3 regions of the Streptomyces sp. RK9 genome follow, and region 1 is predicted to be linked to each of the others. Evidence: riboswitches for the same ligand, from Rfam matches in the RefSeq annotation. Region 1 holds a riboswitch; each other region holds the start of a gene.
What was found. A riboswitch is a leader RNA that binds a small molecule or an ion and turns the genes downstream of it on or off. The one in region 1 is predicted to bind thiamine pyrophosphate.
Positions count from the first base shown of each region.

Region 2: another riboswitch for thiamine pyrophosphate. It lies ahead of AB6L24_RS33810 (thiamine ABC transporter substrate binding subunit); the one in region 1 lies ahead of thiO (glycine oxidase ThiO).
Region 3: another riboswitch for thiamine pyrophosphate. It lies ahead of thiC (phosphomethylpyrimidine synthase ThiC); the one in region 1 lies ahead of thiO (glycine oxidase ThiO).

Region 1 is NZ_CP173703.1:2,269,748-2,280,152, forward strand. It holds gene pknB (Stk1 family PASTA domain-containing Ser/Thr kinase) at 1-234, opposite strand, end outside; gene AB6L24_RS09050 (thiazole synthase) at 786-1,580, opposite strand; gene thiS (sulfur carrier protein ThiS) at 1,587-1,808, opposite strand; gene thiO (glycine oxidase ThiO) at 1,805-3,058, opposite strand; TPP riboswitch at 3,056-3,169, opposite strand; gene AB6L24_RS09065 (NAD(P)/FAD-dependent oxidoreductase) at 3,252-4,478, shown strand; gene AB6L24_RS09070 (Rv2175c family DNA-binding protein) at 4,654-5,019, shown strand; gene thiE (thiamine phosphate synthase) at 5,090-5,761, shown strand; gene metF (methylenetetrahydrofolate reductase [NAD(P)H]) at 5,921-6,841, shown strand; gene AB6L24_RS09085 (hypothetical protein) at 6,887-7,804, shown strand; gene AB6L24_RS09090 (phytoene desaturase family protein) at 7,931-9,478, opposite strand; gene AB6L24_RS09095 (DUF4126 domain-containing protein) at 9,609-10,238, opposite strand.
Region 2 is NZ_CP173704.1:3,041,634-3,052,038, forward strand. It holds gene AB6L24_RS33770 (TetR/AcrR family transcriptional regulator) at 1-374, shown strand, start outside; partial or broken gene AB6L24_RS33775 (peptidoglycan DD-metalloendopeptidase family protein) at 477-1,076, opposite strand; gene rpsB (30S ribosomal protein S2) at 1,379-2,305, shown strand; gene tsf (translation elongation factor Ts) at 2,460-3,296, shown strand; gene pyrH (UMP kinase) at 3,525-4,283, shown strand; gene frr (ribosome recycling factor) at 4,429-4,986, shown strand; gene AB6L24_RS33800 (phosphatidate cytidylyltransferase) at 5,034-6,170, shown strand; gene rlmN (23S rRNA (adenine(2503)-C(2))-methyltransferase RlmN) at 6,249-7,355, shown strand; TPP riboswitch at 7,380-7,486, shown strand; gene AB6L24_RS33810 (thiamine ABC transporter substrate binding subunit) at 7,572-8,654, shown strand; gene AB6L24_RS33815 (ABC transporter permease) at 8,729-10,339, shown strand; gene AB6L24_RS33820 (ABC transporter ATP-binding protein) at 10,339-10,405, shown strand, end outside.
Region 3 is NZ_CP173704.1:971,009-981,413, reverse strand. It holds gene AB6L24_RS24505 (IclR family transcriptional regulator) at 26-751, shown strand; gene AB6L24_RS24500 (SsgA family sporulation/cell division regulator) at 853-1,290, shown strand; gene AB6L24_RS24495 (YibE/F family protein) at 1,363-2,757, opposite strand; TPP riboswitch at 2,829-2,983, shown strand; gene thiC (phosphomethylpyrimidine synthase ThiC) at 2,976-4,757, shown strand; gene AB6L24_RS24485 (VWA domain-containing protein) at 4,840-6,282, shown strand; gene AB6L24_RS24480 (hypothetical protein) at 6,586-7,479, opposite strand; gene AB6L24_RS24475 (metallophosphoesterase) at 7,725-8,774, opposite strand; gene AB6L24_RS24470 (LacI family DNA-binding transcriptional regulator) at 9,529-10,405, opposite strand, start outside.

The sequences.
Region 1 (10,405 bases):
CACGTTCGGGTGCGCCAGGCGGGCCACCGACTTGGCCTCGCGGATGAAGCGGTCGACGAACGAGGCGTCGGCCGCCAGCGTCGGGTGCATCACCTTCAGGGCGAGCAGGCGGTCGAGGCGGGTGTCCACGGCCCGGTAGACCGTGGCCATCCCGCCGACCGCGATCCGTCCGTCGACGCGATAACGGCCGTCGAGCACCTGCCCGACGAGGGGGTCCTTGAGGGTCGTGTCCACGGGGGGAGTCTACGAGGCGCCACCCCGGGCCCCGCCCTCGCGGGCGCCGGACCAGCGAGACTGCAGCGCACCTGTGACCGAGGCCGAACCGGGCCGTGCCCGGGGGTGTCGGGCGGGGGCGCCTCGGGCCGGCCGGCTCGGGTCGGCCGGGGCGGAGGCCCGGCAACCCCAAGCCCGCGCTGCGCGCGGCCTCTCCCACCCGCCCGCCCGTGACTGTCGTCCCCGGAGCAAGGCCGCCCTGCCGGGCGACTCCCACCCACCCCTTGTCCTTGCTCCCCGGAGCAAGGCCGCCCTGCCGGGTGACTCCCACCCACCCCTTGTCCTTGGTGTGTGGCCGGCCCCTTCCCCGGCTGCCACTCCGCTTCCGCCCCCGCCCAGCTCTACCCCTGTGCTTGCCCCCTCGCCTTGCTCCTCCCCCGGCCCGGCCGCGGGCTGCCTCCGCCCCGCCCTCGCAACGGGCGCTCGGGGTGCACCCGGGGACAACGGTCACGGGTGGGCGGGTGGGAGGGGCCGCGCGCAGCGCGGGCGTGGGGTTGCCGGGCGGTGGGACGTCAGAACGCCGGGCGTTCGGGGTCGAGGGCGGCGCGGCCGTCCGTGGGGGAGGAGGCCTCGGCGAAGTGGCGGCGGGGGATGCGGCCGCCGAGGTGGGCCAGGCGCCCCGCCAGGACGCCGTGGCGCATCGCCTCGGCCATGAGGACGGGCTCACGGGCCCGCGTCACGGCCGACGCGAGCATCACCCCGGCGCAGCCCAGCTCCATCGCGAGGCTCGCGTCCGACGCCGTACCGGCCCCTGCGTCCAGGATCACCGGCACGCTCACCTGCTCCACGATGAGCTGGAAGTTGTGCGGGTTGCGGATGCCGAGCCCGGAGCCGATGGGCGAGCCGAGCGGCATGACGGCGGCGCAGCCCACGTCCTCCAGCTTCCGGGCGAGCACGGGGTCGTCATTGGTGTACGGAAGCACGGTGAAGCCGTCGTCGACGAGGACCTCGGCCGCGTCGAGGAGCTCCACCGGGTCGGGCAGGAGCGTGCGCTCGTCCGCGATGACCTCCAGCTTCACCAGGTCCGTGCCGAGGGCCTCGCGCGCGAGCCGCGCGGTCAGGACGGCCTCGCCCGCGGTGAAGCAGCCCGCCGTGTTCGGAAGGACCCGGATGCCGAGCCGGTCCAGGACGGAAAGCACGGAGCCCTGCACACCCGGGTCGAGCCGCCGCATCGCGACGGTCGTCAGCTCCGTACCGGAGGCGACGAGGGACCGCTCCAGGACGTCGAGGCTGGGCGCACCGCCCGTACCCATGATCAGTCGCGACGACAGGGTGAGGCCGCCGATGACGAAGGGGTCGTCCGCCATGTCGCGTCAGCCTCCCTGGACGGCGGTGAGGACTTCGACGCGGTCGCCGTCGCTGAGCGCGGTGGTGGCCCACTCCGCGCGCGGGACGACGGTCTCGTTGAGCGCGGCGGCGACACCGGAGTGCGCGGTGGACAGTTGGGCGACGACGGTGTCGAGCGTGGTCCCGGCGGCCACGTCTCGTACTTCTCCGTTGACGGAGACGGCGAATACGGCGAACGGCGTGGTCATGCGGACAGCTCCGTGAGGTCCTTGGGGGAAGTGGGGCCGGTGGGCGCGGTGGGTGCGGAGGGTGGGTGGGGGAGGTTCGTGAAGCGGGCCGGTGTGAACGCCCGTGCCACCTCCGGCAGTTCACCCGTGGCCAGCGCGTGCGCCATGACGTCCCCGGTGACGGGTGTCAGGAGGACGCCGTTGCGGTAGTGGCCGGTGGCCAGGTGCAGACCGGGCAGCGCGGTGGGGCCGAGGAGGGGCGCGTTGTCGGGGGACGCGGGCCGCAGCCCGGCGCGGGTCTCCGTGAGCGGCAGCTCCGTGATGCCGGGTACGAGTTCGTGGGCGTCGCGCAGCAGTTCGTACACGCCGCCCGCCGTGACCGTGGTGTCCCAGCCCAGTTCCTCGCTGGTCGCGCCGACGACCAGCTCACCGCTGACGCGCGGCACCAGATAGACGTGGCTGCCGCGGACGACGGCCCGCACGGTGCGGTGCAGGAACGGCGCGTACCGCCCGGGCACCGTGAGCCGCAGCACCTGCCCCTTCACGGGCCGCACCGGCGGCAGCACGTCGGCGGGCACCCCCGCGAGCCGCCCGCTGAGGCTGCCCCCGGCGAGCACCGTCTGCCCGGCGGCCAGCGCGGTGCCGTCGGCGAGGACGACGCCGGTGGCCCGCTCCCGCACCACCGAAAGCTCCCGCGCCCACGCGCGCGTGAACGTCACCCCGGCCTGCTCGCAGGCCACGACGAGGGCGGCCGTGAGCCTGCGCGGGTCGACCTGATGGTCGCCGTCGACGCGCAGCCCGCCCCGTACCCCCGGAGCGAGCATCGGTTCGAGACGGCGGCACTCGCGGCCGTTCAGCCACTCCGGGGTGAGCCCCGACCGCTGCTGGAGGGCGTGGAGTTCGCGCAGGTGGGCGCGGTCGTCGGAGTCGAGGGCGACGGCGAGCGTGCCGCACGCGCGATAGCCGACGTCGTGCCCGGTCGCCTCCGTCAGCTCGGCCACGAAGTCCGGATAGCGGCGCGCGGAGGCGAGGTTGAGGCCGAGCAGGGTCTGCTCGCCGTGGTGGAGTTCGGTGACGGCGGCCAGCATGCCCGCCGCGACCTGCGCCGCGCCGCCGCCGGGCTCGGGGTCGACGACGGTGGCGGCGAGACCGCGCTGCGCGGCCCGCCAGGCGGTGACGAGTCCGATGACCCCACCACCGATGACGAGGACGTCTGTACCTGTACCGGTACTCGTGCTCGTGCGTGGTGCTGCATTCGTACGGGAACGCATGGGCGTCCAGCCCCTCCCTTCGCCGGCATGACCCGGATCAGGTTCGTACGGTCGGAGGCCGTCCCAGCCTCCCTCTCAGCCCGGTGCGTCCGGGCTCCCGCGAGTGCTCTGCACGGTCAGCGTAGCCCGTCGTCCCGCGGGCGGTTAAGCCCGTCGTGTCCGCGGGTGGGGGCGCCGTCCTACAGTTGATCGGGTGAGCGAGGACCAGAAGCGGGTGGAGTCGGGGCGGCGCGTGGTGATCGTCGGCGCCGGGATGGCCGGGGTGCAGTCCGCCGTGGCGCTGCGCGAGCAGGGGTTCACGGGCACGGTGACGCTGATCGGCGCGGAGCCCCATCAGCCGTACGACCGGCCGCCGCTGTCGAAGGCGGTGCTGCTCGGCAAGGCGGAGGGCTCGGCCTTCGACATCGACTTCGACGCCCTGGGCGTGGACCTGCGGCTCGGCGTCGACGTCACCGGCGTCCGCCCGGCCGACCACGAACTCGACACCGAGGCGGGCCCGGTCGCGTACGACAGCCTGGTCCTCGCGACCGGAGCCGAACCGATCAGCCTGCCCGGCTCCGAGGGCGTCCCGGGCGTGCACCTGCTGCGCACCCTCGACGACGCCGAACGGCTGCGGCCCGTCCTCGCCGAGCAGCACGACGTCGTGGTCGTGGGCGCGGGCTGGATCGGCGCCGAGTTCGCCACGGCGGCGCGGGAGGCGGGCTGCTCGGTGACCGTCGTCGAGGCCGCCGACCGGCCGCTCGCGGGCGCGCTGCCCGCCGAGGTCGCGGCGCCGATGGCGGCCTGGTACGCGGACGCAGGGGCCGAACTGCGCACCCACGCGCGCGTGGAGCGCGTCGAGCCGGGTGCGGTGTTCCTCGACGACGGCACGCGGCTGCCCGCGGGGGCCGTGGTCGTCGGCATCGGGGCGCGGCCCGCAACGGCGTGGCTCGCGGGCTCCGGGATCGCACTCGGCGCCCACCGCGAGGTGCTCGCCGACGAGCGTCTGCGCACGTCCGTGCCCGACGTGTACGCGGTCGGCGACTGCGCGTCCTTCCCCTCGCGGCGGTACGGGGAGCGGCTGCTCGTGCACCACTGGGACAACGCCGTCCAGGGGCCGCGCACGGTCGCCGCCGACATCGTCGGGGAGAGCCCGACGGCCTACGACCCCGTGCCGTACTTCTGGTCCGAGCAGTTCGGGCGCTTCGTCCAGTACGCGGGGCATCACGCACCCGGCGACGAACTGGTCTGGCGGGGCGCCTCCGGGGACCCGGCCTGGTCGGTGTGCTGGCTGCGGGGCGGCGCCCTGACCGCTCTCCTGGCGGTGGGGCGGCCCCGCGACCTGGCCCAGGGGCGCAAGCTCATCGAGGCCGGGGCCCGCATGGACCCGACCCTGACGGCGGACCCGTCGACCCCCCTGAAACGCGCCACCACCTCCTGACCCGTCTGCTCGGTGGTGGCCCTCGTCCGGGGGCCACCACCCCGTGGGCACAGCCCCCGGTTCCGGGTCACCTCAAGGACCACTCCAGCTGCCGATACCCCCATGGGGCACCGTGGGGCGCAAGGGCACCCCACCCCCGCTACCGGCCCCCGGCCAGAAATGGCACGCTTGATCCGTGACCGAGATTGACGCAAAGACCGATGCTCTCGTCCCCGCCTGGCTGCACCTCCCCGACATCGCAGAGATGCTCGACGTGGAGGTGACGCGCGTGCGCCAGCTGGTCAAGGAGGGCCAGCTGATCGCCGTGCGCCGCGGTGAGAACCGCGCGCTGCAGGTGCCCGCCGCCTTCATCGACGGCGACAAGGTGGTCAAGGGCCTCGTAGGCACCCTGACCCTCCTGCGGGACGACGGCTTCACCGACGAAGAGGCACTGGAGTGGCTCTTCACCCCCGACCCGACCCTGCCCGGCACCCCCGCGCAGGCCCTGAGCGAGAATCGCGGGACGGAGGTGAAGCGCCGCGCGCAGGCGCTCGCCGTCTGACCTGAAACAACCGTCCGGCGTACGGGCCGCGGCCGCGGCCCGTACGCCACCGACACGGGGGGACCTCTTCATGGCCACCGACACGGCGGGCGCCTCCGCGCGCGCCCGGCTCGCCGACGCCCTGCTCTACCTGTGCGTCGACGCGCGCAAGCGCCAGGGGGACCTCCCCGAGTTCCTCGACGCCGTCCTCGCGGGCGGTGTCGACATCGTGCAGCTGCGCGACAAGGGCATGGAGGCCGCCGAGGAGCTGGAGCACCTCCAGGTCTTCGCGGACGCATGCCGCCGCCACGGCAAGCTCCTCGCGGTGAACGACCGCGCGGACGTCGCCCACGCCGCGGGCGCCGACGTGCTGCACCTGGGCCAGGGCGACCTGCCCGTGCCCGCGGCCCGCGCCATCCTCGGCGCGACCGGCGACGACGTCCTGATCGGCCGCTCCACGCACGCCGAGCACGAGGCCGCGGCGGCCGCCGTCCAGGAGGGCGTGGACTACTTCTGCACCGGCCCGTGCTGGCCGACGCCCACGAAGCCGGGCCGCCACGCCCCGGGCCTGGACCTGGTCCGGTACACGGCCGCGCTCGGCACCGACCGCCCGTGGTTCGCCATCGGCGGCATCGACGCGCGCAATCTGGACGAGGTCGTCGAGGCGGGCGCGCGCCGGGTGGTGGTCGTCCGCGCCATCACCGAGGCGGACGACCCCGGCGCCGCCGCGGCGGACTTCGCGAAGCGCCTGCGTGCGGTCTGACGGCGGCCGCGCCCGCACTCCTGTGCGCCCGGCCCCGCATTCGTACGCCTGTTTGAGCAACACCCCCATGGTGTCCGATGCGTGGACAACAAACCGACTAACGGGACAAATGACCAACGTGCGGTTGGGCGACCGCCCCAGCCTGGCTAACCTGCCGGTATGGCCCTAGGCACTGCTTCCACCAGGACTGACCGCGCACGCACCGTGCGCGACATGCTCGCGACCGGCAAGACCACGTACTCGTTCGAGTTCTCGGCGCCGAAGACCCCCAAGGGCGAGCGGATCCTCTGGAACTCGCTGCGCCGGGTCGAGGCCGTCGCACCCAGCTTCGTCTCCGTGACGTACGGTGCCGGCGGCTCCACGCGCGCGGGCACGGTGCGCGAGACCCAGCAGATCGTCGCCGACTCGACCCTGACGCCCGTCGCCCACCTCACCGCCGTCGACCACTCCGTCGCCGAACTGCGCAACATCATCGGACAGTACGCGGACGCCGGGATCCGCAACATGCTCGCGCTGCGCGGCGACCCGCCCGGCGACCCGATGGGCGAGTGGGTCAAGCACCCCGAGGGGCTGACCTACGCCGCCGAGCTGGTACGCCTCATCAAGGAGTCCGGCGACTTCTGCGTGGGCGTCGCCGCCTTCCCCGCGATGCACCCCCGCTCGGACAGCTGGGAGGCCGACGTCGAGCACTTCGTCGACAAGTGCCGCGCGGGCGCCGACTACGCCATCACCCAGATGTTCTTCCACCCGGAGGAATACCTGCGCCTGCGCGACCGCGTCGAGGCGGCGGGCTGCGGGACGCCGATCATCCCGGAGATCATGCCGGTGACGAACGTGCGCCAACTGGAGCGATTGCCGCAGCTCAGCAACGCGGACTTCCCGCCGGAACTGAAAGAGCGGATCCTCAGGTCCCAAGACGATCCCGCGGCTGTACGCTCCATTGGCATCGAGTTCGCGACGGAGTTCTGCGCGCGGCTGCTGGCCGAGGGAGTGCCGGGGCTGCACTTCATCACCTTGAACAACTCCACGGCGACGCTGGAGATCTACGAAAACCTGGGCCTGCACCACCAGCAGGCCTGACCGGTCGTACCCCTGGGGCCGCGGCCGCAGGGGAGAGGGGCGTACATGGGCTGGACGGTCCTCTACATCGCGTTCGGCGGAGTCGCGCTGTGGCTGCTCGGCGAGGTGCTGCTGCAGTACAAGGCGCGGCTGCGCTGGCGGCTGCTCGCGTTCGTCGGCTTCCTCGGTGTCGTCCTCGGCGTCCTGATGCCGTCGGTGGTCGTCATCGCCGTCGGCGCGATCGCGTTCGCCACCGGACAGACGTATGTGACGCTGTCGTTCCGCCGCGGCTTCTCGACCGGCTGGGCGCTCGGCGGCCAGCCGGGCGCGAGCAGGCGCCGCAAGACCATCACCCGGGGCGCCCCCGCGGAACCGACGCTCCAGGTCTCCGACCTCGAGTACGACGCCGCTGCCGCCGCCGAGTCCGGCGCGCCCGCCGCCGACGTCCTGGAGCAGCAGGCCTCCGGACCCGGCGTGTACGAGACCGAGCCCATGCCCGACGACACCGGGCAGTACGGCGTCTACAGCGACGCGGCGTACGCCCAGGCCCCCGCCGGTGACGGCTACGGCTTCGACGCCTACCCGCCGTACGACCCGCAGGGCGCCCAGGCCCAGCACGACCAGCAGGACCCGCTGACCTTCGGCTACGGAGAGACCGGCGAGCAGCGGTACGCCGCCTACTCCGACCCGTACATCGGCCCGCAGACCTACGGCGCGCAGCCGGGCTACGACACCTACGCCGACCCGCAGCCGTACGCGCCCTACGGGGGCGACACCTACGGCGGCGGCTACCAGGACACCCCGCCCGGCGGCGTCTGGGTGCCGCACCAGCGCACGAGCGAGCCCGCGCCGCCCTACGGCGCGGAACTCCCGCCCGAGCAGCCCGGCTACCCGCCGTTCCAGGGCGAGGGGCTGCCGCCGGAGCCCGGGGGGCAGTTCGGCTATGAGCCCGGGGTCAATGGGGAGCAGCAGTACCGGTACTGAGGTCGGGTCCGGCTGTCGGTGCTGGCCAGGGCCGGTGCTGGTCCGGCGACACTCACGGGTCAGCGGGCGTTGCCGCCCCGGGGTGGCAACGCCCGGCCGGGTCCCGGCGCCCCGCCTTTCGCGCGCTCACTGTGAGCCGCGGAACTCCGGTCCCTCCACGATGAGTCCGGCCGCCAGCGTGCCCGACATGCCCGCGTGCGGCAGCCCGCCGCCGGGGTGCGACCAGCCGCCGACCGCGTAGAGCCCCGCCACGGCCGTGCTGTTGGCCGGGTGCAGATGCCGTCCGGCCGCGGCGGCGAGGACGGGGGCGGGGACCGCGCCGCCTTCGGCGCCCGTCGCCTCGGCCACGTGCGCGGGCGTACGGACCTCCTGCCACAGGAGGCGGTCGTCCAGGCCCGGGACCACGGCGCCCGCGCGGGCGATCAGCCGCCGCACGTCCGCGTCGGTGACCTCGGCGCCCGCCGGGACCACGGCGGTCAGCGTCACGGCTTCGTGCTCCGCGTCCGGCGTGGACGTCGGATCGTCGGGGCGCAGGACGGTGAGGGTCGGGGCGGCGGGGACGCCGGGGGAGCCGTCGTGGGCGGGGCGGGCGCCGCCGGTGCTCCCGGGAGCGCCGGGGGGCCCGAAGACACGGTCCAGCTCGTCGGCGCGGTCCGTGGTGTGCAGCACCGTCCGGTGCGCCGTGCCCTCGGGGCGGGCGCCGCGCAGGGCGAGCAGGACGGTGAGGCGGCTGGGGAGCCCGGACTGCGGGGGCACGTCCTCGGAGGTGCGGGCGGCCGTGCCGGACAGCATCGCGTCCAGCGCGCCGGGAGCCACCCCGGCCACCACGAAGTCCGCGTCCACAACGGTCCCGTCGGCCAGCTCGACGCCCCTCGCGCGCCCGTCCTTCTCCACGATCCGCACGACGTCCGACCCGAACGCGAACTCGACCCTGCGCGCACGGCACCGCTCGTACACGGCGGTCGCGAGGGCCCGCATGCCGCCGCGCGCGGACCAGGTGCCGAAGGTCTGCTCCAGATACGGCAGGACGGCCGCGGACGCCGGGGCCGTGCGCGGATCCAGGCCGCGTACCAGCGCGAAGTGCTCGAGGAGCGTGGTCAGCCGGGGCTCGCCGCCCAGCTCGAACGCGCCGACCTCGGCGAGCGTGGCCGCGCGCCGCTCACGGCGCAGCAGGCGCTTCCGGGCGACCGCGGGGTAGGGCTCGCGGTCCGCGAGCACCTGCCAGTTCGGCCACAGGGGCTCTTCGAGGAGCGGGCGGCGGGCGCGGTCCCAGGCCTCCCGCGCGCGGTTCATGAACGCCGCCCAGCGCGCGCCCGAGCCCGCGCCGAGCGCGCCGTCCAGGGCCTCGCCGACGCCCGCGCGGGAGACGTTCGGCAGGTCCGCGGCCGTGCCGTCGGCGAAGACGTGGCGGACGGCGGGCTCGACCTGGGACAGCTCGACGCAGTCCTCCAGGGGCTGCTTGCCCGTCTTCACGAACAGGTCGCGGTAGACCGCGGGCAGGTGCAGCAGGGACGGGCCCGTGTCGAACCCGAAGCCGTCCCGCTCCACGCGGCCGAGCGCGCCGCCGTACGTCCCCGCGCGCTCGTGCACCACCACCCGGTGGCCCGCCACGGCCAGCCGGGCGGCGGCCGTCATGGCGCCCATCCCGGCGCCGATCACCACAATCCGTGCCATGCCAGGGACTTTATCGGCACCCACTGACAGTGCTTTCGGGTGCCCGGGCCGACCCGGTGGGCGCCCGGGCCGGCCCGGTGGGCGCCCGGGCCGACCCGGTGGGCGCCCGCGTCGGGCCGGCGGCGTCGGCTCAGTCCGGCGGGTGCCGACGTCCGTCCGGAGGCCGCCCCGCCGCCATCCTCCGCTCCTCCCGCCGCTGCGCCCTGCGCCGCAGGAACCGCCGGATCCGGTGCGCGAGGAAGAGCAGCAGCACGAGCCCCGCGACGAGCAGCACGGCCGCGATGATCGCCGCGGCCTCGGGGTGGAACATCGCGAAGCTGACGATCCCGCCGACCCCGAGGTCCTCGGCGGTGCTCAGGACGAGGTTGCTGAACGGCTCGGGGGAGGTGTTGACCGCCATCCGCGTCCCGGCCTTCACGGCGTGGCTCGCGAGCGCCGTCGACCCGCCGACCGCGCCCGCCGCCACGTCCGAGAGGGAGCCGCTCTGCCCGGCGAGCAGCGCGCCCACGACCGCCCCGGACACCGGCCGGACGACGGTGTGCACGGCGTCCCACACCGAGTCCACGTAGGGGATCTTGTCGGCGACGGCCTCGCAGGCGAAGAGCACGCCCGCGGTGATGAGGACTCCGGGGCTCTGCAGCGACTCCGGGACCTCGTCGGACAGGCCCGTGGCCCCGAAGACACCGAGGAGCAGGATCACCGCGTAGGCGTTGATCCCGCTGGCCCAGCCACTGGTGAACACCAGGGGGAGTACGGACACGGCGTGATCGTAACCAGCGGGGCGCGATCCGGCCTGGGCACGGACACCCACGTCTGAGTATCCGTACCTAGGCGCGGAGATGAGTACGCGCGCGGATGGGCCCCGACCTGCGGGGACGGGAGAGTGAGGGCACGGAGAAGGGCGCGGCACCGGAACCGCCGACACGG
Region 2 (10,405 bases), on a different replicon from region 1:
ACTTCCCCGTCTGGGCGGCGGAGGTCTCGGCGGCCATGGAGGCGGCCGAGACGCCCGAGGCGCAGGTCGAGGCCTATGTGCGGCGGCAGCTCGCGCTGGTCGGGGACCGGCGGCACCGGGCCGTGGTGGCGATCTCCGCGAGTGAGCTGGACGCCGGGGCGCGGGAGAAGATCCGGGCCGCGCACGGAGGGCTTGTGGCCATGATCGTGGAGGCGTTGGCCGCGCTGGGGCATCGGGAGCCGAGGATGGCGGCGATGCTTCTTCAGGGGATCGTGGATGCCGCGGTGCGGCGGATCGAGCTCGGGGTGGCCGAGGAGCCCGGTGCCATCACTGAGGCGGCTGTGGCTATGGCTTTGCGGGGCGTGCGCGGCTGAGGTTTCTGGCCGGGGCCCCTGGCGAGGCGGAGCCGGAGGGTGGCCTGCCCGCAGTGGTGACCGCGGCGGCGGTGCGGCTGCCCACGGAGGGCTCAAGGCCGATGGGGGTCCCGTCAGAGGCAGCAAGCGTGCGGGCGGGCGGCCCAGGAGCCAGGGTGGGAGCAGGCTCAAGGGGTTCAGGTAGGAGTCCTCTCTCAGGAGGCCCCAGTGGACGCAGGCCGTGGGGCAGTGGAAGCGGGCCGTTGATTCGACCGTGCCCAGGAGCTCGCCAGGGGTCACCCTGGCGCCCTTCTTCACCGTGGCCCGCACCGGCTCGTAGGTCGTGCGCAGGGGTGGGGTGCCCGTGCCCGACAGCTCCACGGAGACGACCCCTCGGCCGCCGACCCGGCCCGCGAAGGACACCCGGCCCGGGGCCACCGCGCGGACCGGAGAGCCCGGCGCCGCGGCCAGGTCCACGCCCCGGTGCCCCGCCCCGTACTCCGTCGCCGGCGGCTCCCACCCCCGTACCACCAGCGGACGCACCCCCACCGGCCAGACGCGGCCCACGGCCGGAACCCGGCCCTGACCCGCCCCCGGCGGCGGCTCCGGCCCCGACACCCGGCCCACGGCCCGGTGCTCCGCCGGCCCCGCACCCGCCTCCGCAGCAGCCACGGACGAGCAGGCGAGGGCCAGCAGCACCGTCACCCACACGGCCGCACTCATCACGCCCCGCAGCCGGGGCAGTCGCTCACACGTCATACGAGAACGGTCCCGTCCCGGACGGTTCCGCAGGGATCATGGCCGGGAACTGTGGACTACCAGCCGGTTGTGGACAGCGGCGTCACCCGCGGCCTCGCGGGTCCCGTACACTTCATGTGGCGATCCGGGTCACCGGGTCGACTTCGCACGCCCCGACATCAGGCTCTCAGCCGACGATGTCAGCGCCTTTCGGTCCCGTACGCGAGTACGTGGCACGGCGCGCGCCGGGCGTCAGGACATAACCGAGAACACCAAGGAGTACGGCCATGGCCGTCGTCACGATGCGGGAGCTGCTGGAAAGCGGCGTCCACTTCGGTCACCAGACCCGCCGTTGGAACCCGAAGATGAAGCGCTTCATCTTCACGGAGCGCAACGGCATCTACATCATCGACCTTCTCCAGTCGCTGTCGTACATCGACCGCGCCTACGAGTTCGTCAAGGAGACCGTCGCCCACGGCGGCACGGTCATGTTCGTCGGCACGAAGAAGCAGGCGCAGGAGGCCATCGCCGAGCAGGCCACCCGCGTCGGCATGCCCTACGTCAACCAGCGCTGGCTGGGCGGCATGCTCACCAACTTCTCGACCGTCTACAAGCGTCTGCAGCGCCTCAAGGAGCTCGAGCAGATCGACTTCGAGGATGTGGCCGCCTCCGGCCTCACCAAGAAGGAGCTGCTCGTCCTCTCCCGCGAGAAGGCCAAGCTGGAGAAGACCCTCGGCGGTATCCGCGAGATGCAGAAGGTGCCCAGCGCCGTCTGGATCGTGGACACCAAGAAGGAGCACATCGCGGTCGGCGAGGCCCGGAAGCTCAACATCCCGGTCGTCGCCATCCTCGACACCAACTGCGACCCCGACGAGGTCGACTACAAGATCCCGGGCAACGACGACGCGATCCGCTCCGTCACCCTGCTCACCCGCGTGATCGCCGACGCCGTCGCCGAGGGCCTCATCGCCCGCTCCGGCGTCGCCACCGGTGACTCCAAGCCGGGCGAGAAGGCCGCGGGCGAGCCGCTCGCCGAGTGGGAGCGCGACCTGCTCGAGGGCGAGAAGAAGGCCGACGACGCCGAGGCCCCCAAGGCCGACGAGGCGCCGAAGGCCGACGCCGCCGAGGCCGTCGAGGCCGTCGAGGCCCCGAAGGCCGACGAGAAGCCGGCCGAGGCCGTCGAGGCCCCGGCCGCGGACGCCGAGCAGGCCTGACTTCGGCGCCGGCCGCTCGACCGCGCGGTCACACCGGCCGCGAGCAGCGGCGGCTGCTGAAGCATCGGCTGCTGACGGCGGGGGTCCGTGCCACGAGCGCGGCCCCCGCCGTTCACCCGTAGATCTTCGACTTCGAGAAAGACTTCCGAGAATCATGGCGAACTACACCGCCGCTGACGTCAAGAAGCTCCGTGAGCTCACGGGCGCCGGCATGATGGACTGCAAGAAGGCGCTCGACGAGGCCGACGGCAACGTCGACAAGGCCGTCGAGGCCCTGCGCATCAAGGGCCAGAAGGGCGTCGCCAAGCGCGAGGGCCGCTCCGCCGAGAACGGCGCCGTGGTCTCCCTCATCGCCGACGACAACTCCACCGGCGTCATCGTCGAGCTCAAGTGCGAGACCGACTTCGTCGCCAAGGGCGAGAAGTTCCAGTCGGTGGCCAACTCCCTGGCCGCCCACATCGCCAAGACCAGCCCGGCCGACCTCGAGGCGCTGCTCGCGTCCGAGATCGAGGCCGGCAAGACGGTCCAGGCGTACGTCGACGAGGCCAACGCCAACCTCGGCGAGAAGATCGTCCTGGACCGCTTCGCGCAGTTCAGCGACGGCTTCGTCTTCGCGTACATGCACCGCACCATGCCCGACCTGCCCCCGCAGATCGGTGTCCTGGTCGAGCTGGACAAGGCCGACGCGGAGACCGCCAAGGGCATCGCCCAGCACATCGCCGCCTTCGCGCCGAAGTACCTCACCCGTGAGGACGTCCCGGCCGAGGTCGTCGAGACCGAGCGTCGCGTCGCCGAGGAGACCACCCGCGCCGAGGGCAAGCCGGAGGCCGCGCTCCCGAAGATCGTCGAGGGTCGCGTCAACGGCTTCTTCAAGGACGCCACCCTCCTGGGTCAGCCCTACGCCCTGGACAACAAGAAGTCGGTCGAGAAGGTCCTGGCCGAGGCCGGTGTCACCCTGAAGCGCTTCTCGCGCATCAAGGTCGGCATCTGAGTCCGAACCACGATCGGCGGTCGACCCCGCTAGGGTCTACCGCGGTCGCCCGCGTGCGCGGCGGCGTACGCGACGGGAGTGACGCCGTACGCGAAGGCACCGGGAGCAACCGGCCTTCGCACGCGACGGACGACCGCAAGATCTGACGAGGAGGCCATTGCCGCAGATGGGATGTACACCACCCCACCGGCAATGGCCTCTTCGTATGTGCACCACAAGGAGAACTCCATGACCAAGGCCGACACCAAGAGTGACGACGGCAAAGTAGCCGGGCGCTTCCTGCTGAAGCTGTCCGGCGAGGCGTTCGCCGGAGGCGGCGGACTCGGCGTCGACCCCGATGTGGTGCACAAGATCGCCCGTGAGATCGCGGCCGTCGTACGGGACGGCGCGGAGATCGCCATCGTCATCGGCGGTGGCAACTTCTTCCGCGGCGCCGAACTCCAGCAGCGCGGCATGGACCGGGCCCGGTCCGACTACATGGGCATGCTCGGCACGGTCATGAACTGCCTGGCCCTCCAGGACTTCCTGGAGAAGGAGGGCATCGACTGCCGCGTGCAGACCGCCATCACCATGGGGCAGGTCGCCGAGCCGTACATCCCGCTGCGCGCCGTGCGCCACCTGGAGAAGGGCCGTGTCGTCATCTTCGGCGCGGGCATGGGCATGCCCTACTTCTCCACCGACACCACGGCCGCCCAGCGCGCCCTGGAGATCGACGCCGAGGCCCTGCTCATGGGCAAGAACGGTGTCGACGGCGTCTACGACTCCGACCCCAAGACCAACCCGGACGCGGTGAAGTTCGACGCCCTCGGGTACGGCGAGGTCATCACCCGTGACCTGAAGGTCGCCGACGCCACCGCGGTCACGCTGTGCCGGGACAACAAGCTGCCCATCCTGGTCTTCGAACTGCTCGCCGAGGGCAATATCGCGCGGGCCGTCAAGGGTGAGAAGATCGGCACTCTCGTGGGCGAGCAGGACTCCCGGGCCTGAGCCACGTCCGTCCCCCGAGGGGATGGACGACCCCCTCGAGGGGATGGACAAAGCCCTGCCGGTCGGACACCGTGCAGGAAAGAGACGCGACGCAGCCGGCCGATCCTTGGAAGCCGGGCCTACTCAAGACACGCAGGAGCAAGTGGTGATCGAAGAGACCCTCCTCGAGGCCGAGGAGAAGATGGAGAAGGCCGTCGTGGTCGCCAAGGAGGACTTCGCCGCGATCCGTACGGGCCGTGCCCACCCGGCGATGTTCAACAAGATCGTGGCCGACTACTACGGCGCGCTGACGCCGATCAACCAGCTGGCCTCGTTCTCGGTGCCCGAGCCGCGCATGGCCGTGGTGACCCCGTTCGACAAGACCGCGCTGCGCAACATCGAGCAGGCGATCCGCGACTCGGACCTCGGCGTCAACCCGAGCAATGACGGAAACATCATCCGGGTGACCTTCCCGGAGCTCACCCAGGACCGTCGCAAGGAGTACATCAAGGTCGCCAAGACCAAGGCCGAGGACTCCAAGATCTCGATCCGGTCGATCCGTCGCAAGGCCAAGGAGACCTTCGACAAGGCGATCAAGGACGGCGACATCGGCGAGGACGAGGGCCGTCGCGCCGAGAAGGAGCTCGACGACACCACCTCCAAGTACGTCGCCCAGGTGGACGAGCTGCTCAAGCACAAGGAATCCGAGCTGCTCGAGGTCTGATCGAGTCCGACTCGACGTCCGATCTAGGTCTGAGGAATCCGAACTCCGTGAACGACACTTCCTGGGGGGCGCCGTCCAGAGCCGGGTACTGGGGGGCGCCCGACCAGGGACCGGTCCAGGGTGCTGCCCCGGCGGGTCCCGCATACGATGCGCAGGATGCACTGACTCCTTCGGAGACTCAGCCCATGCCCATCGTTCCCGACGTAGCCGCGAGCGGCGGACACCAGGACGACGACCGGGGGGCTGCTCAGCCGAGCGGCCCCCTGTTCCGTGACGGGATGCCGCCCGCGCCCTCAGCGCACCCCGCGCAGAAGCCGCAGGAGCCCATGACCGGCGCAGCACAGCCCGCCCCAGCCCCGCCGAAGAAGAAGAGCGCGGGCCGTGACCTCGGGGCGGCCATAGGCGTCGGCGTGGGTCTCGGCGCGGTCATCGTGGCCTCGCTGTTCATCGTGAAGGCCGTCTTCGTCGGCGTCATAGCGGTCGCCGTGGTGGTCGGCCTCTGGGAGCTGACGTCACGCCTCGAGGAGCGCAAGGGCATCAAGGCGCCGCTCGTACCGCTCGCGGTCGGCGGCGCCGCGATGGTTGTCGCCGGGTACGTCCGCGGGGCAGAGGGCGCCTGGGTGGCGATGGCGCTGACCGCGCTCGCGGTACTCGTCTGGCGTATGACCGAGCCGCCCGAGGGCTATCTGAAGGACGTCACGGCCGGTGTCTTCGCGGCCTTCTACGTCCCGTTCCTCGCGACGTTCGTCGCGCTGATGCTCACCGCGGACGACGGTCCGCAGCGGGTGCTGACCTTCCTGGTCCTCACGGTGGTCAGCGACACCGGGGCGTACGCGATCGGCTGGCGCTTCGGCAGGCACAAGCTCGCCCCCCGCATCAGCCCCGGCAAGACCCGCGAGGGCCTGCTCGGCGCGGTGGCCTTCGCGATGGCGGCGGGCGCGCTGTGCATGCACTTCCTGATCGACGACGGGACCTGGTGGCAGGGCCTGCTCATCGGCCTCGCGGTGGCGGCGAGCGCGACGCTCGGCGACCTCGGCGAATCGATGATCAAGCGGGACCTGGGCATCAAGGACATGGGCACGCTGCTGCCCGGTCACGGCGGGATCATGGACCGGCTCGACTCCCTGCTGCCGACGGCCCCGGTGGTGTGGCTGCTTCTTGTGGCGTTTGTCGGCACCGGCTGACCTGCGGTTTCGTGCGAAGGGGTCCGTTATCCACAGGGTGCGGGCCCTTCTTCGTATCTCTGGGACAATGGTTCAACCATGCCTAAGCCCGGAGAACTCACTTTCGTCGCCCCCCGTGGAGCCAAGAAGCCGCCGCGGCACCTCGCCGACCTCACGCCCGCCGAGCGGAAGGAAGCCGTCGCCGCGACCGGCGAGAAGCCGTTCCGCGCCAAGCAGCTCTCGCAGCACTACTTCGCCCGGTACGCCCACGACCCCGAGCAGTGGACGGACATCCCTGCCGGAGCGCGCGGCAAGCTCCAGGAGGCACTGCTTCCTGAGCTGATGTCGGTCGTGCGGCACATCAGCTGCGACGACGACACCACCCGCAAGACGCTGTGGCGGCTCTTCGACGGCACGCTGGTGGAGTCGGTGCTCATGCGCTACCCCGACCGGGTCACCATGTGCATCAGCTCCCAGGCGGGCTGCGGGATGAACTGCCCGTTCTGCGCCACGGGCCAGGCCGGGCTCGACCGGAACCTGTCGACCGCCGAGATCGTGCACCAGATCGTCGACGGCATGCGGGCCCTGCGCGACGGCGAGATCCCGGGCGGCCCCGCCCGCCTGTCGAACATCGTCTTCATGGGCATGGGCGAGCCGCTGGCGAACTACAACCGCGTGACCGGAGCGATCCGCCGCCTCACCGACCCCGAGCCGGACGGCGTGGGCCTCTCGCAGCGCGGCATCACGGTGTCCACGGTCGGCCTGGTCCCCGCCATCCACCGGTTCGCGGACGAGGGCTTCAAGTGCCGCCTCGCCATCTCGCTGCACGCCCCCGACGACGAGCTGCGCGACACCCTGGTCCCGGTCAACACGCGCTGGAAGGTGCGCGAGGTCCTGGACGCCGGCTGGGAGTACGCGGCCAAGTCGGGCCGCCGCCTGTCCATCGAGTACGCGCTCATCCGTGACATCAACGACCAGGCATGGCGTGGCGACCGGCTCGGGCGGCTGCTCAGGGGCAAGCCGGTGCACGTCAACCTGATCCCGCTGAACCCCACGCCCGGCTCGAAGTGGACGGCGTCGCGGCCCGAGGACGAGAAGGCCTTCGTCGAGGCCATCGCGGCCCATGGAGTGCCGGTCACCGTCCGTGACACCCGCGGCCAGGAGATCGACGGGGCGTGCGGGCAGCTCGCGGCGGCCGAGAGGTAGTCTGGCGGGCGTCAGTACATCTTCATATTCCGACAGGGGAGCGCCACAGCGCTGAGAGTGCGGTAATCGGCCGCAGACCCTCTGAACCTCGCCCAGGTCATTCTGGGTAGGAAGTTCGGTCGCTACTCAAGCTGTTGCGCCCTGCCCGGGACGCCGATCCGTCGGTCCCGGGCGGGGCCGCGTCTCTTCCTGGTCAACTCCAGGAGGAATGTTTTCGTGAGCACCATCAAGAGGGCCTCGGTCACCGCGGCTGCCGTGGGCCTCGGGCTCGTCGCGGTCACCGCGTGCGGCTCGGACAGCGGCTCCAAGGCCTCGGACTCCAAGTCCGTGACCCTCGTGACGCACGACTCCTTCAACGTCTCCAAGAGCGTCCTGAAGGACTTCGAGAAGTCCTCCGGCTACAAGGTCCGCGTCCTGGAGGACGGCGACGCCGGGCAGGCCGTGAACAAGGCGATCCTGTCCAAGGGCAACCCGCAGGGCGACGTCTTCTTCGGCGTCGACAACACCCTGCTCTCCCGGGCCCTCGACAACGGCGTCTTCGAGCCGTACGAGGCCAAGGGCGCGGACACGGTCCTGCCGCAGTACCGGCTCGCCGGGGGCGAGAAGGGCGTCACGCCCATCGACTCCGGCGACATCTGCGTGAACTACGACAAGAAGTACTTCGCCGACAAGAAGCTGGCGCCGCCGAAGACCCTCGACGACCTGATCAAGCCGCAGTACAAGAACCTCCTCGTCACCGAGAACGCCTCGACGTCCTCGCCCGGCCTCGGCTTCGTGCTCGGCACCGCCGCGAAGTACGGCGACGACGGCTGGGAGTCGTACTGGAAGAAGCTGAAGGCCAACGGCGTCAAGGTCGTCGACGGCTGGGAGCAGGCCTACAACGAGGAGTTCTCCGGCTCGGCCGGCGGCAAGAAGGCCAAGGGCGACCGGCCGCTCGTCGTGTCGTACGCCTCGTCGCCGCCCGTCGAGGTCCTCTACGCCAAGCCGCAGCCCAAGGAGGCCCCGACGGGTGTCGCCACGGGCACCTGCTTCCGCCAGGTCGAGTACGCGGGCCTGCTCAAGGGCGCGAAGAACGAGAAGGGCGGCAAGGCGCTCCTCGACTTCATGATCAGCAAGAAGTTCCAGGACGACATGCCGCTCCAGATGTTCGTGAACCCGGTGGTGAAGGCCGCGGAGACGCCCGAGCTGTTCCGCAAGTTCGGCGTGACGGTCGACAAGCCGCAGACCTTGGCCCCCAAGAAGATCGCCGACAACCGTGAGCAGTGGGTCAAGTCGTGGACCTCGCTCGTTCTGAAGTAGCCGAGTCCCGTTCCGGGAAGGCCCGCAAGGGTCTTTCCGGCGGGTGGCGCGGAAGCGCGGCTCGGCTCGGCCTCATGGCCCTGCCCGTCGCGTTCTTCGGCGTCTTCTTCGCCTACCCCGTCGCCGCGATCGTCGCGCGCGGCCTGAAGCCGGACGGGAGCTGGCGGTTCGGGCGGATCACCGAGGTCCTCGGGCAGTCCGACATCCAGCAGGTGCTGTGGTTCACCACCTGGCAGGCGCTCGCGTCGACCGCGCTCACGCTCCTCGTCGCGCTCCCCGGCGCGTACGTCTTCGCGCGCTTCGACTTCCCCGGGAAACAGGTCCTCCGGGCCGTCGTCACCGTGCCGTTCGTGCTGCCGACGGTCGTCGTCGGCACGGCCTTCCTCGCCCTGATCGGGCGCGGCGGCCTCTTCGACGAGCTGTGGGGGATGCGCCTGGACACCACGGTGTGGGCGATCCTGCTCGCGCACGTCTTCTTCAACTACGCCGTCGTCGTGCGCACCGTCGGCGGGCTCTGGGCGCAGCTCGACCCGCGTCAGGAGGAGGCCGCGCGGATGCTCGGCGCGTCCCGCGCGCGGGCCTGGCGGACGGTGACGCTGCCCGCGCTCGCGCCCGCCGTCGCGGCGGCCGCGCTGATGGTCTTCCTGTTCACGTTCACGTCGTTCGGTGTCGTCCAGATCCTCGGCGGACCGGCGTACTCGACCCTCGAAGTCGAGATCTACCGGCAGACGGCGCAGCTCCTGGACCTGCCGACCGCCGCCGTCCTCACGCTCGTGCAGTTCGCGGCCGTCGGCGCGGTCCTCGCCGTGCACGCCTGGACCGTGCGCCGGCGCGAGAGCGCGCTGAAGCTGGTGGACGCCTCCGCGACGGTCCGGCGGCCGCGCGGCGCCGGGCAGTGGAGCCTGCTCGGCTTCGTGCTCCTGACCGTCGCCCTGCTGATCCTGCTGCCGCTCGGCGTCCTGGTGCAGCGGTCGTTCGACGGGCCCGACGGATTCGGATTCCTGTACTACGAGACGCTGCGGTCGGCCGACGGCGGGGCGTTCCTCGTCCCGGCCATCGACGCCATCGGGAACTCCCTGCGGTACGCCGTCGTGGCCACGGCCATCGCGGTGGTCATCGGCGGACTCGCGGCGGCCGCGCTCACCCGGCGCGCGGGGCGGCTCGTGCGCGGGTTCGACGCGCTCCTGATGCTGCCGCTCGGCGTGTCCGCGGTGACCGTCGGCTTCGGCTTCCTGATCACGCTGGACGAGCCGCCCCTCGACCTGCGGGCGTCCTGGTTCCTGGTGCCGCTCGCGCAGGCGCTGGTGGGCGTGCCGTTCGTCGTCCGCACCATGCTGCCCGTCCTGCGCGCGGTCGACGGGCGGCTGCGCGAGGCCGCGGCCGTGCTCGGGGCCTCGCCGCTGCGGGCCTGGCGGGAGGTCGACTTCCCGCTGGTCAGGCGGGCGCTGCTGATCGCCGCGGGCTTCGCCTTCGCCGTGTCGCTCGGCGAGTTCGGCGCCACGGTGTTCATCGCCCGGCCGGACAACCCGACGCTGCCGGTCGCCGTGGCACGGCTGCTCGGACGCGCCGGGGACCTCAACTACGGGCAGGCGATGGCCCTGTCGACGATTCTGATGCTGGTGTGCGCGGTGTCGCTGCTGCTCCTTGAGCGGCTGCGCACGGAACGTACGACGGGAGAGTTCTGATGACGGCCACGCAGGCGAAGCCCGGGGCGACCGGGGCCGCCGCCGACGCGCTGCTGCGCCTGGAGG
Region 3 (10,405 bases), on a different replicon from region 1:
AGTCGGCCCCACCCTCATCGGCTCCGTGCAGCGAGCCATGCGCCTCCTGGAGGCCGCCGCCGCGCACCCCGGCGGTGCCCCCGCGAAGCAGCTGGCCCGTGAGGCGGGCCTGGCCCTGCCGACCGCGTACCACCTGCTGCGGACCCTGAGCCACGAGGGCTATCTGCGCCGGGAGAAGGGCGTGTTCGTGCTCGGCGACGCGGCGGAGCGGCTGAGCGCGGGAGCGGCGGAGCAGAACCGCCGGGCCATGATCGGCGAAACTCTGGAGTACTGGCGCGACGCCATCGGCGTTCCTGTGTACTTCGCCCTCTACCGCGACGGTGAGATCGAGATCGTGTCCGTCGCCGACACCGCGGGCAACCCGGCCGTCGAGGAGTGGGCCGACTTCCGCGAGACCGGCCACGCCCATGCCATCGGACAGTGCCTCCTCGCCCAACTCGACGACGCGGCACGGCGGGACCACCTCGACCGCCATCCGGTCCGCTCCCTCACCCCGAACACGGTGCGTGACGACCGGACGTTCCTGAGGCGGCTGGAAGCGGTGGGGCGGATGACGCCGGTGACGGAGCATCAGGAGTACGCGCTCGGGACGGTCTGCGCCGCGATCCCGGTCACGGTGGGCACCACCGCGGCCACGGTGGCGATCTCCGTTCCGTCGTCGCAGGCGAGCCGTCTGGCGCCGGCGACACGGCTGTTGCAGGAGGAGCTCGGAAAGCTACTAAGGACACTCGCCTTCTCTATCAGCATCTGAAAACTCACTCCTTGTGATCTGGTGTGTACGTTAAGCAAGATGCCATGAGTGTCAGGGAGTTGGTTCCTGCCACCACCAGGCTAATGACGGGGTAGGCGGCGATGCGCGAGTCGGTCCAGGCAGAGGTCATGATGAGCTTCCTTGTGTCGGAGGAGCTGTCGTTCCGCATCCCGGTGGAGCTGCGGTACGAGACGCGCGATCCCTATGCCGTGCGGCTGACCTTCCACCTCCCCGGCGATGTCCCGGTGACCTGGGCCTTCGGGCGGGAGCTCCTGGCCGACGGGGTGGGCAGGGCGTGCGGGGACGGGGATGTGCGGATCGCGCCGATCGACCCCGAGCACTCGGACGACGTGCTGATCCGGCTTCAAGTGGGCCAGGACCAGGCGCTGTTCAGGGTGAGCATCCCGCCGCTGCTCGCCTTCCTCGACCGGACGGACAAGCTGGTGCCGCTGGGGCAGGAGCGGACGCTCGTCGACTTCGAGACGCACCTCGACGAGGCCCTGGACCGGATCCTCGCGGAGGAGCAGAGCGCGGGCTGAGGGGCGGCGGTTCCTCGCAGGCCCTGACTGTCGGCAGTTCGGGGCATTTCATGGCATCGCCGTCGCAGAGTGTCACGTCTTGCGGCGGCGGCCCTTCCCGGCGAGGGAGGGGCGGCGAGGCGCAGGGCGGGCAGAGGGAGCGGTGGGCGCGGTGCCGGACGGCGGGGCCGAGGGGGGCTCTGCCGGGGCGGGGCCGGGGCCTGAGCGGTCGGCGGAGACGACCAGGGCCGCGAGGGCGGTGGTGACGGGGACGGAGGCGACGAGGCCGATGGAGCCGATGAGGGTGCGGACGATCTCCTCGGCGACCAGTTCGCTGTTGGCGACGGTGCCCACGCTGCTCTGGGCGATGGAGAAGAGCAGCAGGAGGGGGAGGGCGGCGCCCGCGTAGGCGAGGACGAGGGTGTTGACGACCGAGGCGATGTGGTCGCGGCCGATGCGGATGCCCGCGCGGTACAGGCCGCGCCAGCCCATCGACGGATTGGCCTGGTGCAGCTCCCAGACCGCGGAGGTCTGGGTGACGGTGACGTCGTCGAGGACACCGAGCGAGCCGATGATGACGCCCGCGAGCAGCAGGCCGCTCATGTCGATGTCGGGGTAGAGACCGTGGATCAGGCCGGTGTTGTCGTCCGTGTTGCCGGTCAGGGAGGCCCAGCCGATGAACAGGGAGCCGAGCAGGCCGATGAGCAGGAGGGAGATCAGGGTGCCGAGCACCGCGACCGAGGTGCGCGCCGTCAGGCCGTGGCACATGTAGAGCGCGCACAGCATGATCGCGCTCGCGCCGATCACGGCGACGACCAGGGGGTTCGAGCCCTGCAGGATCGCGGGGAGGATGAAGAAGGTCAGGACCAGGAAGCTCACCGCGAGGGCGACCAGGGCCATGACGCCGCGCAGCCGTCCCACCACGACGACGGCCAGGGCGAAGATGCCGGCGAGCAGGGCCATCGGGAGCTTGCGGTTCACGTCGGTGACCGAGTACTGGAGGTCCTTGGGGGCCTTGGGCTCATAGGCGACCACCACGTCCTGGCCCGCGCGCAGCTGCCGGGGGGAGTCCGGCTGGACGATCTCGGTGAAGGTGCGGCCCTTGTCCGGGCCGCTGGTGACCTTGACCGTGGCCCGGCCGCAGGTGCCCTCCGCGCGGGACTGGGCGGACTGGCCCTCGGCGGTGGAGGTGTCGCCGTTGGGCGGGGTCTGCGAGGCGTTGAGGTCCTTGCAGGGGAGCTTCTCCAGCTTCGTCACGGTGGCCGACTGGGTCTGCCGGTCGAAGCCGACTCCGGTGCGTTCGTGGGCCGGGGCCCCGCCGGGCCACAGCACCACGAGGCCGACGAGGACCGCGGTGGCGAACGGGATCAGGACGGCGGCGATGACCTTGCGCAGATGCTGGGACACGGGGGCTGCGGGGCCGTGGCTGTGGGAGTGGCCGTGCGGCTCCTGGGCGGGGGGTCCGGTGGGCGGCTGTGTGGTGGTCACGGCCCGATCATCGCAAGAACGGTGGGGGCCCTCTGTTCACCGCGCCCGACAGGACGCTAGCGTGGAGGCACCTTTGCAATCGCGGGAGCTCGGAGCACCGGGCTGAGAGGGCGCTGACCTCCGTACGAACGGCCACGAACCGGTTCGTACCGTACGGAAGCCGCTGCGTCGACCGCCGAACCTGTTACCGGGTAATGCCGGCGTAGGGAGTAGGTCTCATGACCATCAAGGACGCACGCACGCCTGCCTCAAGCACGCCCGAGGGCGCGGAGGCCGGGAAGTCCATCGGCTGGCACAAGGCGTACGTCGAGGGCTCGCGCCCCGACCTGCGGGTGCCGGTCCGCCAGGTGCACCTCACCAACGGCAAGGCGGTCACGCTGTACGACACCTCGGGTCCGTACACCGACCCGTCGGCCGAGACGGACGTCCGCCGCGGTCTGCCGCCGCTGCGGGAGAACTGGATCATCGCCCGCGGCGACACCGAGGAGTACGCGGGCCGCCCGCCCCGTCCCGAGGACGACGGCATCAAGCACACCTCGCCGCGCGGCGGGCTCAAGAACCTCGACGCGGTCTTCCCCGGCCGCCCGCGCCAGCCGCGCCGGGGCCGCGCGGGTCAGGTGGTGACGCAGCTCGCGTACGCCCGTCGCGGCGAGATCACACCCGAGATGGAGTTCATCGGGATCCGCGAGAACATGGACCCCGAGATCGTGCGTGCCGAGGTCGCCGCGGGCCGTGCCGTGATCCCGGCGAACGTGAACCACCCGGAGATCGAGCCGATGGTCATCGGCAAGAAGTTCCTGGTGAAGGTCAACGCCAACATCGGCAACTCCGCGGTCACCTCCTCCATCGAGGAGGAGGTGGACAAGATGACCTGGGCGACCCAGTGGGGCGCGGACACGGTCATGGACCTGTCCACGGGGCGCAACATCCACACGACCCGTGAGTGGGTCCTGCGCAACTCCCCCGTGCCGATCGGCACCGTGCCGCTCTACCAGGCCCTGGAGAAGGTCGACGGCCGGGCCGAGGAGCTGAGCTGGGAGATCTACAAGGACACGGTCATCGAGCAGGCCGAGCAGGGCGTGGACTACATGACGGTGCACGCGGGCGTGCGCCTTCCGTACGTCCCGCTGACCGCCAACCGCAAGACGGGCATCGTCTCGCGCGGCGGCTCGATCATGGCGGCGTGGTGCCTCGCGCACCACAAGGAGAGTTTCCTGTACGAGCACTTCGAGGAGCTGTGCGAGATCCTCGCGGCGTACGACGTGACGTACTCGCTCGGCGACGGCCTTCGCCCCGGTTCGATCGCGGACGCCAACGACGAGGCGCAGTTCGCGGAGTTGCGCACGCTCGGGGAACTCAACCAGATCGCCAAGCGTCATAACGTACAGACGATGATCGAGGGCCCCGGTCACGTCCCGATGCACAAGATCAAGGAGAACATCGACCTCCAGCAGGAGATCTGCGAGGAGGCGCCGTTCTACACGCTCGGCCCGCTCACCACGGACATCGCGCCCGCGTACGACCACATCACCTCCGGCATCGGCGCCGCGATGATCGGCTGGTGGGGCACGGCGATGCTCTGCTACGTCACGCCCAAGGAGCACCTCGGCCTGCCCAACCGCGACGACGTGAAGACCGGCGTCATCACGTACAAGATCGCGGCCCACGCGGCGGACCTCGCCAAGGGTCACCCGGGCGCACAGGACTGGGACGACGCCCTCTCCGACGCGCGCTTCGAGTTCCGCTGGGAGGACCAGTTCAACCTGGCCCTCGACCCGGTCACGGCCCGGGAGTTCCACGACGAGACGCTGCCCGCCGAGCCCGCGAAGACGGCGCACTTCTGCTCGATGTGCGGGCCGAAGTTCTGCTCGATGAAGATCTCCCAGGACATTCGCCGTGAGCACGGCACGACGAAGACGGAGATCGAGGAGGGCATGGAACAGAAGTCGAAGGAGTTCGCGGCCGCGGGGAACCGGGTGTATCTGCCGTTGGCCGAGTGAGCGGGGCGGACGGGGGCGGTAAGCGGGCGGTGATTGGTGGAAGGCGGTTTCCCCGGGCTGGGGGGATCGGCAGACTGGGCGTATGACTGCCAGTTCCTTGAGCAAGGGTGCCAATCTTCCCGTCGGGTCGGCGGCGGTGCGTGCGGAGCTCGGCTGGGGTGAGGGGCCCGGTGGGCCCACCGCCGATGCCTCGGCGCTGCTGCTCACCGCCGCCGGACGCGTGCGTGACGACGCTGACTTCGTGTTCTACAACCAGCCGCGGCACGCGTCCGGCGCCGTGCGGCACCTGGGGAAGCAGAGTGCCGCCGGCGTCACCACGGACACGGTCGAGGTGGATCTGCGGTCCCTGGAGAGCGGCGTCGAGCGGGTGTTGCTGTGCGCCTCGGCCGACGGGGGGACGTTCGGGCAGCTCACCGGGCTCACGTTGCGGCTGCTCGACTCCGTCACCGGGAGCGAGTTGGCCCGCTTCGAGATGACCGCGACGTCGGAGACGGCGTTCATAGGTGGCGAGTTGTATCTGCGGGGCGGGCAGTGGAAGTTCCGCGCGGTGGGTCAGGGGTACGACTCCGGGCTCGCCGGGCTCGCCACCGACTTCGGCATCACGGTGGACGAGGAGGAGCCGGCCGCTCCGGCGCAGCCTGTTGCCCCGGCGGCTCCCGCGCCTCCGGTGGCGCCCCCTGCCCCCGCACCTCCTGCAGCCCCGGCCCCGCCCATCACCCCCGCCGCCCCGACCACCCCCTCACCCCCCTCCTCCACCCCCCGCCTCACCAAGGGCGAGGAGCTGCTCCCCGTCGACATGCGCAAGCGCCTCTCGCTGCGCAAGGAGCAGGTGGCCGTCAGCCTGCGCAAGCGTGGGGCTGAAGGGGTCACCGCGCGCGTCATCCTCGTGCTCGACGCCTCCGGTTCCATGTCGTTCCTGTACTCCAAGGGCATCGTGGCCGATGTCGTGGAGCGGATGGCCGCCGTGGCCGCGCAGTTGGACGACGACGGGGAGATGCAGGCCTGGACGTTCGCCTCGCACCCCGCGCGGTTGCCCGATCTGCGGCTCGGGGAGCTGCCGGACTGGCTGAAGTTCCACGTCCGCGTCGGGGAGGTCGGCATCTTCCGCCGGGGCAAGCGGAAGAAGGGCCTGCGGGACGACCAGGTCGACATGCGGGACGTCGGCATCCAGAACGAGGAGCAGCGGGTGATCGCCCAGGTCCGGGCGTACGTACGGGAGAACCCGGCCGCCGCGCCCACGCTGGTGCTCTTCTTCTCCGACGGGGGCGTCTACCGCAACAACGAGATCGAGCGGGAGCTCAGGGACGCCGTGGAGGAGCCGATCTTCTGGCAGTTCGTGGGGCTCGGCAAGTCCAACTACGGGGTGCTCGAACGGTTCGACACGCTGCCGGGCCGCCGCGTCGACAACGTCGGGTTCTTCGCGGTGGACGACATCAGCACGGTGCCCGATCCGGAGCTGTACGACCGGCTGCTCTCCGAGTTCCCGGACTGGATGAGGGCCGCGAAGCGGGAGGGCATCATCTGAGGAAGGGGAGCCCTGAGACCAGGGAGCCCTGAGACCAGGGAGCTTTGAGGGCAGGGGGGCACAGGGGGACCCACGCGGGGCCGCCTGCGCGGCGAGGGCGGGCCTTCGCGCCGCCGTCCGCCGACAGCGGCGCACCGAAGCCCCATGCCGGGGGCTTCCGGCCCGTGTTCGACCGGCCGGCCGCCGTTGCCGGCCGTCCTCTCCGGTGCCGGTCCCTGACTGACCGACGTCCGGTTCATGTCCCCCGGCGACCGGCCTGATCCAGTCGCCGGGCGGCCTCGCGGAGGGTCCGCGGGGTCCGGGCTACTCCGGTGGATGCTCCGGGCCGCCGTAGTCCGGACTGGAGAAGTCCGGGCTGCTGTAGCTCGGGCGCGTCCCGGTCGTCGAGCCGCCGTCCGGGCTGCTGAATCCTGGCCTGTGATAGCCGAGTTGGGGCATGCGTCCGGCCTGTCCCGCCGAGGACGCGCGGGCCGCGGACGCCGTCTTGGTGTCCGGGGCCGTCAGCGCCTCGTGCAGGAAGGGCAGGATGCCGCGCTCCAACAGTGCCTGGCACCAGGCTTCCCTGGCCCGGTCCACCTCTTCGTTCCGCTCATGGTGCGAGCCTGCCTGGAGCGAGGTGGAGCCGTTGCGCAGGGCGGTGATGAGCAGACCGACCGCGGCGACCAGGATGGCGCCTGCCGTGAGCGCGCCGAACAGCCACCCGGCGGTGAGCAGGGTGTCCGCGAAGGCGGGCTCGGGGTCGAGCATCTTGAGGATGTAGCCGACGAGCAGGAAGATCGCGGCGGCCGTCCCGGCGAGGACGGGCGCGAGCACCGCGATCACGGCGACCAGTCCGGCGCCCGCGGTTTCGGTGACCTCGCCCATGGTGGTGGCGAGGCCGATTCCGCCGGAGCCGGACTCGGTCGAGCTGGAACTGGAACTGGATCCGTTCCCTTCACGGATCGACGTGGACGATGAGGGTCCGGGGTCGCGCAGTTCCTCACGGACCTTCACGTAGTGGTGATACTCGGTCGCGGCGGCGGCCGTGATCAGTGCGGTGGCGTTGAGAGCCATCGTGCGCAGTTGCTCGGGGTTGAGTCGCTGGCCCACCGCGGCCAGCTCCGGGCGGTTCGGTGCGGTGCGCAGCGCCTCATCGAGGACCCGCTCGTACTGGGGACGGTCCTCATTGAGCAGGTGTGGAGCGCTGTTCATGTGCATCCCCCGATGCTCCGTAGGGCTTGGGGCTCGCATGGCTACGAGCCGTCGGGCAGAAACGGAGGGGAGCCTGCTACGGATAAGGCGATGGTAGAGCGGTGACGGCACGCGGTGACAGGGGTTATGAAGAATTGGCCCGCTGGCCAGCGAGATCCTGCTAACGCGGCACGTGCCGCGTGAACGTTCAGTCGTACGGGTTCACGCGCGCATGCCTGTGCGAGTCCGCGCGTGGGATGACTCGTGAACGTTCAGTTCGCCAGCGGGAGTTGGCAGACCAGCAGCTTTCCGGCCATGGTCACGCCGCCGTCCATGGCGATGGCCAGGCCGTCGGCGTAGACGTGCGGGCCCTCGATGACGGGGCGGCCGTCGTCGTCGCCGTCGTACTCGGAGCCGACCTCGCCGAGGAGGTACGGGATGGGGCTGTGGCCGTGGACGATGCGGGTGCCGCCGTACATGTCGAGGAGTTCGCGTACGGCCGCGGGTCCTGAGTCGTCGCGGAAGGCGAAGCGCTTGGTGAACTTGCGGAACAGGTCCCAGTATTCGTCGGCGTCGTTGCGGGTCAGCGCCTCGTGGATGGTGTCGTTGACCTCTTCGATGGAGTCGCCGTAGTCGAGGTAGGCGGTGGTGTCGGAGTGCACGAGCAGATGCCCGTCCTCCTCCTCGATGGCGTCGAGGCGCGCCATCCACTGCAGGTGGTGGTCCTCCAGGCGTTCCATGTCGGTCTTCTGACCGCCGTTCAGGAGCCAGGCGGCCTGGAACGTGGCCGTGCCCGCGCCGGAGTTGACCGGGGTGTCGCCGAACTTCTTGGCGCCGATGAGCAGCAGCTCGTGGTTGCCCATGAGGGCCTTGCAGTAGCCGCCCGCCGCGGCGGCCTCGGCGGACAGGCGCATGACCAGGTCGATGACGCCGATGCCGTCGGGCCCGCGGTCGGTGAAGTCGCCGAGGAACCACAGCCGGGTGTTGCCCGCGGCCCAGCGCCCGTCCGCGTCGATCAGTCCTTCGTCGGCGAGGGCGGCGACGAGCTCGTCCAGGTACCCGTGCACGTCGCCGACGACGTACAGCGGACCCATGCCCTCCGCGTCGGGCGCGGGCGGCGGCTCGGGCATCTCGCGCACCTCGACCTGCACGGTGTCGCCGCGGTTGATGATGGGCAGGTCGCGCTCGGTCGGCGTGTAGCCGTCCGGGGCCTCGCCGGCGGAGCCGGGGTGCGCGGGCGCGTTCTGCGCCGTGGGGCGCGTGGGAGCGGCGTGCGCCACGGTGTGCGCCGGGCCCCGCTGTTCCACGGGGTGCTGTTCCACGGGCCGGGCGGCCGACGGCTGCGTCTGTACGGGGGCGGGGGCGGCGGCGCCGAGAGGATCCACCGGACCGGTCTGGGCGGGGACGTGAGCGGCGAGGCGGGTGGGTGCGTGGGGGGCGGTGTGTCCGGGGGCGGGGGCCTGGCCGGCGGCGGGAACCTGACCTACGGCGGCGGGCGCCTGCCCGGCGGCGGGAGTCCGACCCACAGCCGTGGGTGCCTGCCCAGTGACGGGAGCCTGACCCACCCCGGGGCCGTGCCCGACCTGCGCCGCCTGCCCCTGTCCGGAAACCGGGGCCTGACGGCCGACGGGAGCGCCAACGGGAGCCTGCCCGGCGGCCGGAGGCACCCGCTCGCCCGCGGACTCGGCGCCCGCGGCAGGCTCCGCGCCCAGGGACTCCTGGGCCTGGTCGCCGTCCGACACGGCCCGGCCGGTCTCACGGACGCCTTCATAGACGTACGCGGGCACGCGGAAGTCGCGCAGCGTCGCCGTCCGCACCTCGGGTCCCTGACCGGCCCCCTGAGTCATCGACCCCTCCACCACCATCGCGCCGCATCTGCACCGGGATCGGACTGCCTGGTCGCAGTGGCCCGCGGTGTCGTCCGCCCATCATAGGAATGCGGCTGTCTCTGTGTGGTGCACCAGGGGTGGTGAATCGGTGCCGAGCCCCAGTTCACCGAGGTTTTCTCCCGAATTGGCCCGAGGTTTCCCCCTCTTTTCCCGCAGGTCGCGGGCCCCGGGCCGGTCGTCGGGGAGGTCAGCCCTGGCCGGGCGACCGCGGCGGGCTGACCGTCGTACGTGGCGGACGTCGCTCGGACGAGGTGCGCACGATCAGTTCGGTCGGTATCACCTGCTCGATGGGCCGGCCCGCGTCGAGGCCCTCGATGGCGTCGATGAGGAGCTGGACGACGGCGGTGCCGATCCGCCGGGGCTTCAGGGAGAGCGTGGTGATCGGCGGCTCGGTGGTGGCGTAGACGGTCGACTCGCTGCAGCACACGAGCAGCAGGTCGTCCGGTACGCGCAGGCCGTAGCGGCGGGCCGCGGCGAGCAGGTCGGTGCCGTTCGGGTCGAACAGGCCGTACACGGCGTCGGGCCGGTCGGGCCTGGCGAGCAGCCGGTCGGCGGCGACGGCGCCCGCGCACGGGTCGTGCGCGGGGTAGGACTCGTAGACCGGGTCCTGGCCCACGCGCTCGCACCAGCGCAGATAGGCGGTGGTGGAGAGGCGGGTGTAGGTGTCCGTGGTGGTGCCGGTGAGGAGGCCGATGCGGCGCGCCCCGGCGGCCGCGAGGTGTTCGAGGATCTCCAGGACCGCGGCCTCGTGGTCGTTGTCGACCCAGGCCGTGACCGGCAGCGACCCGGCGGGCCGCCCGTCGGAGACCACCGGAAGCCCCTGCCGCACCAGCTCGCTGACCACCGGGTCGTGGTCGGAGGGGTCGACGACGACGGTGCCGTCGAGGGCGACGTTCGACCACACGTCGACCGGGCTGCGGCGCGAGGTGGCGGGGAGGATGACCAGGGCGTAGCCCCGGGCGAGGGCGGCCGAGGTCGCCGCTCTCGCCATCTCCGCGAAGTACGCGAATTCCGTGAAGGTGAAAGGTTCATCCCCGTACGTCGTCACGGTGAGGCCGATGAGG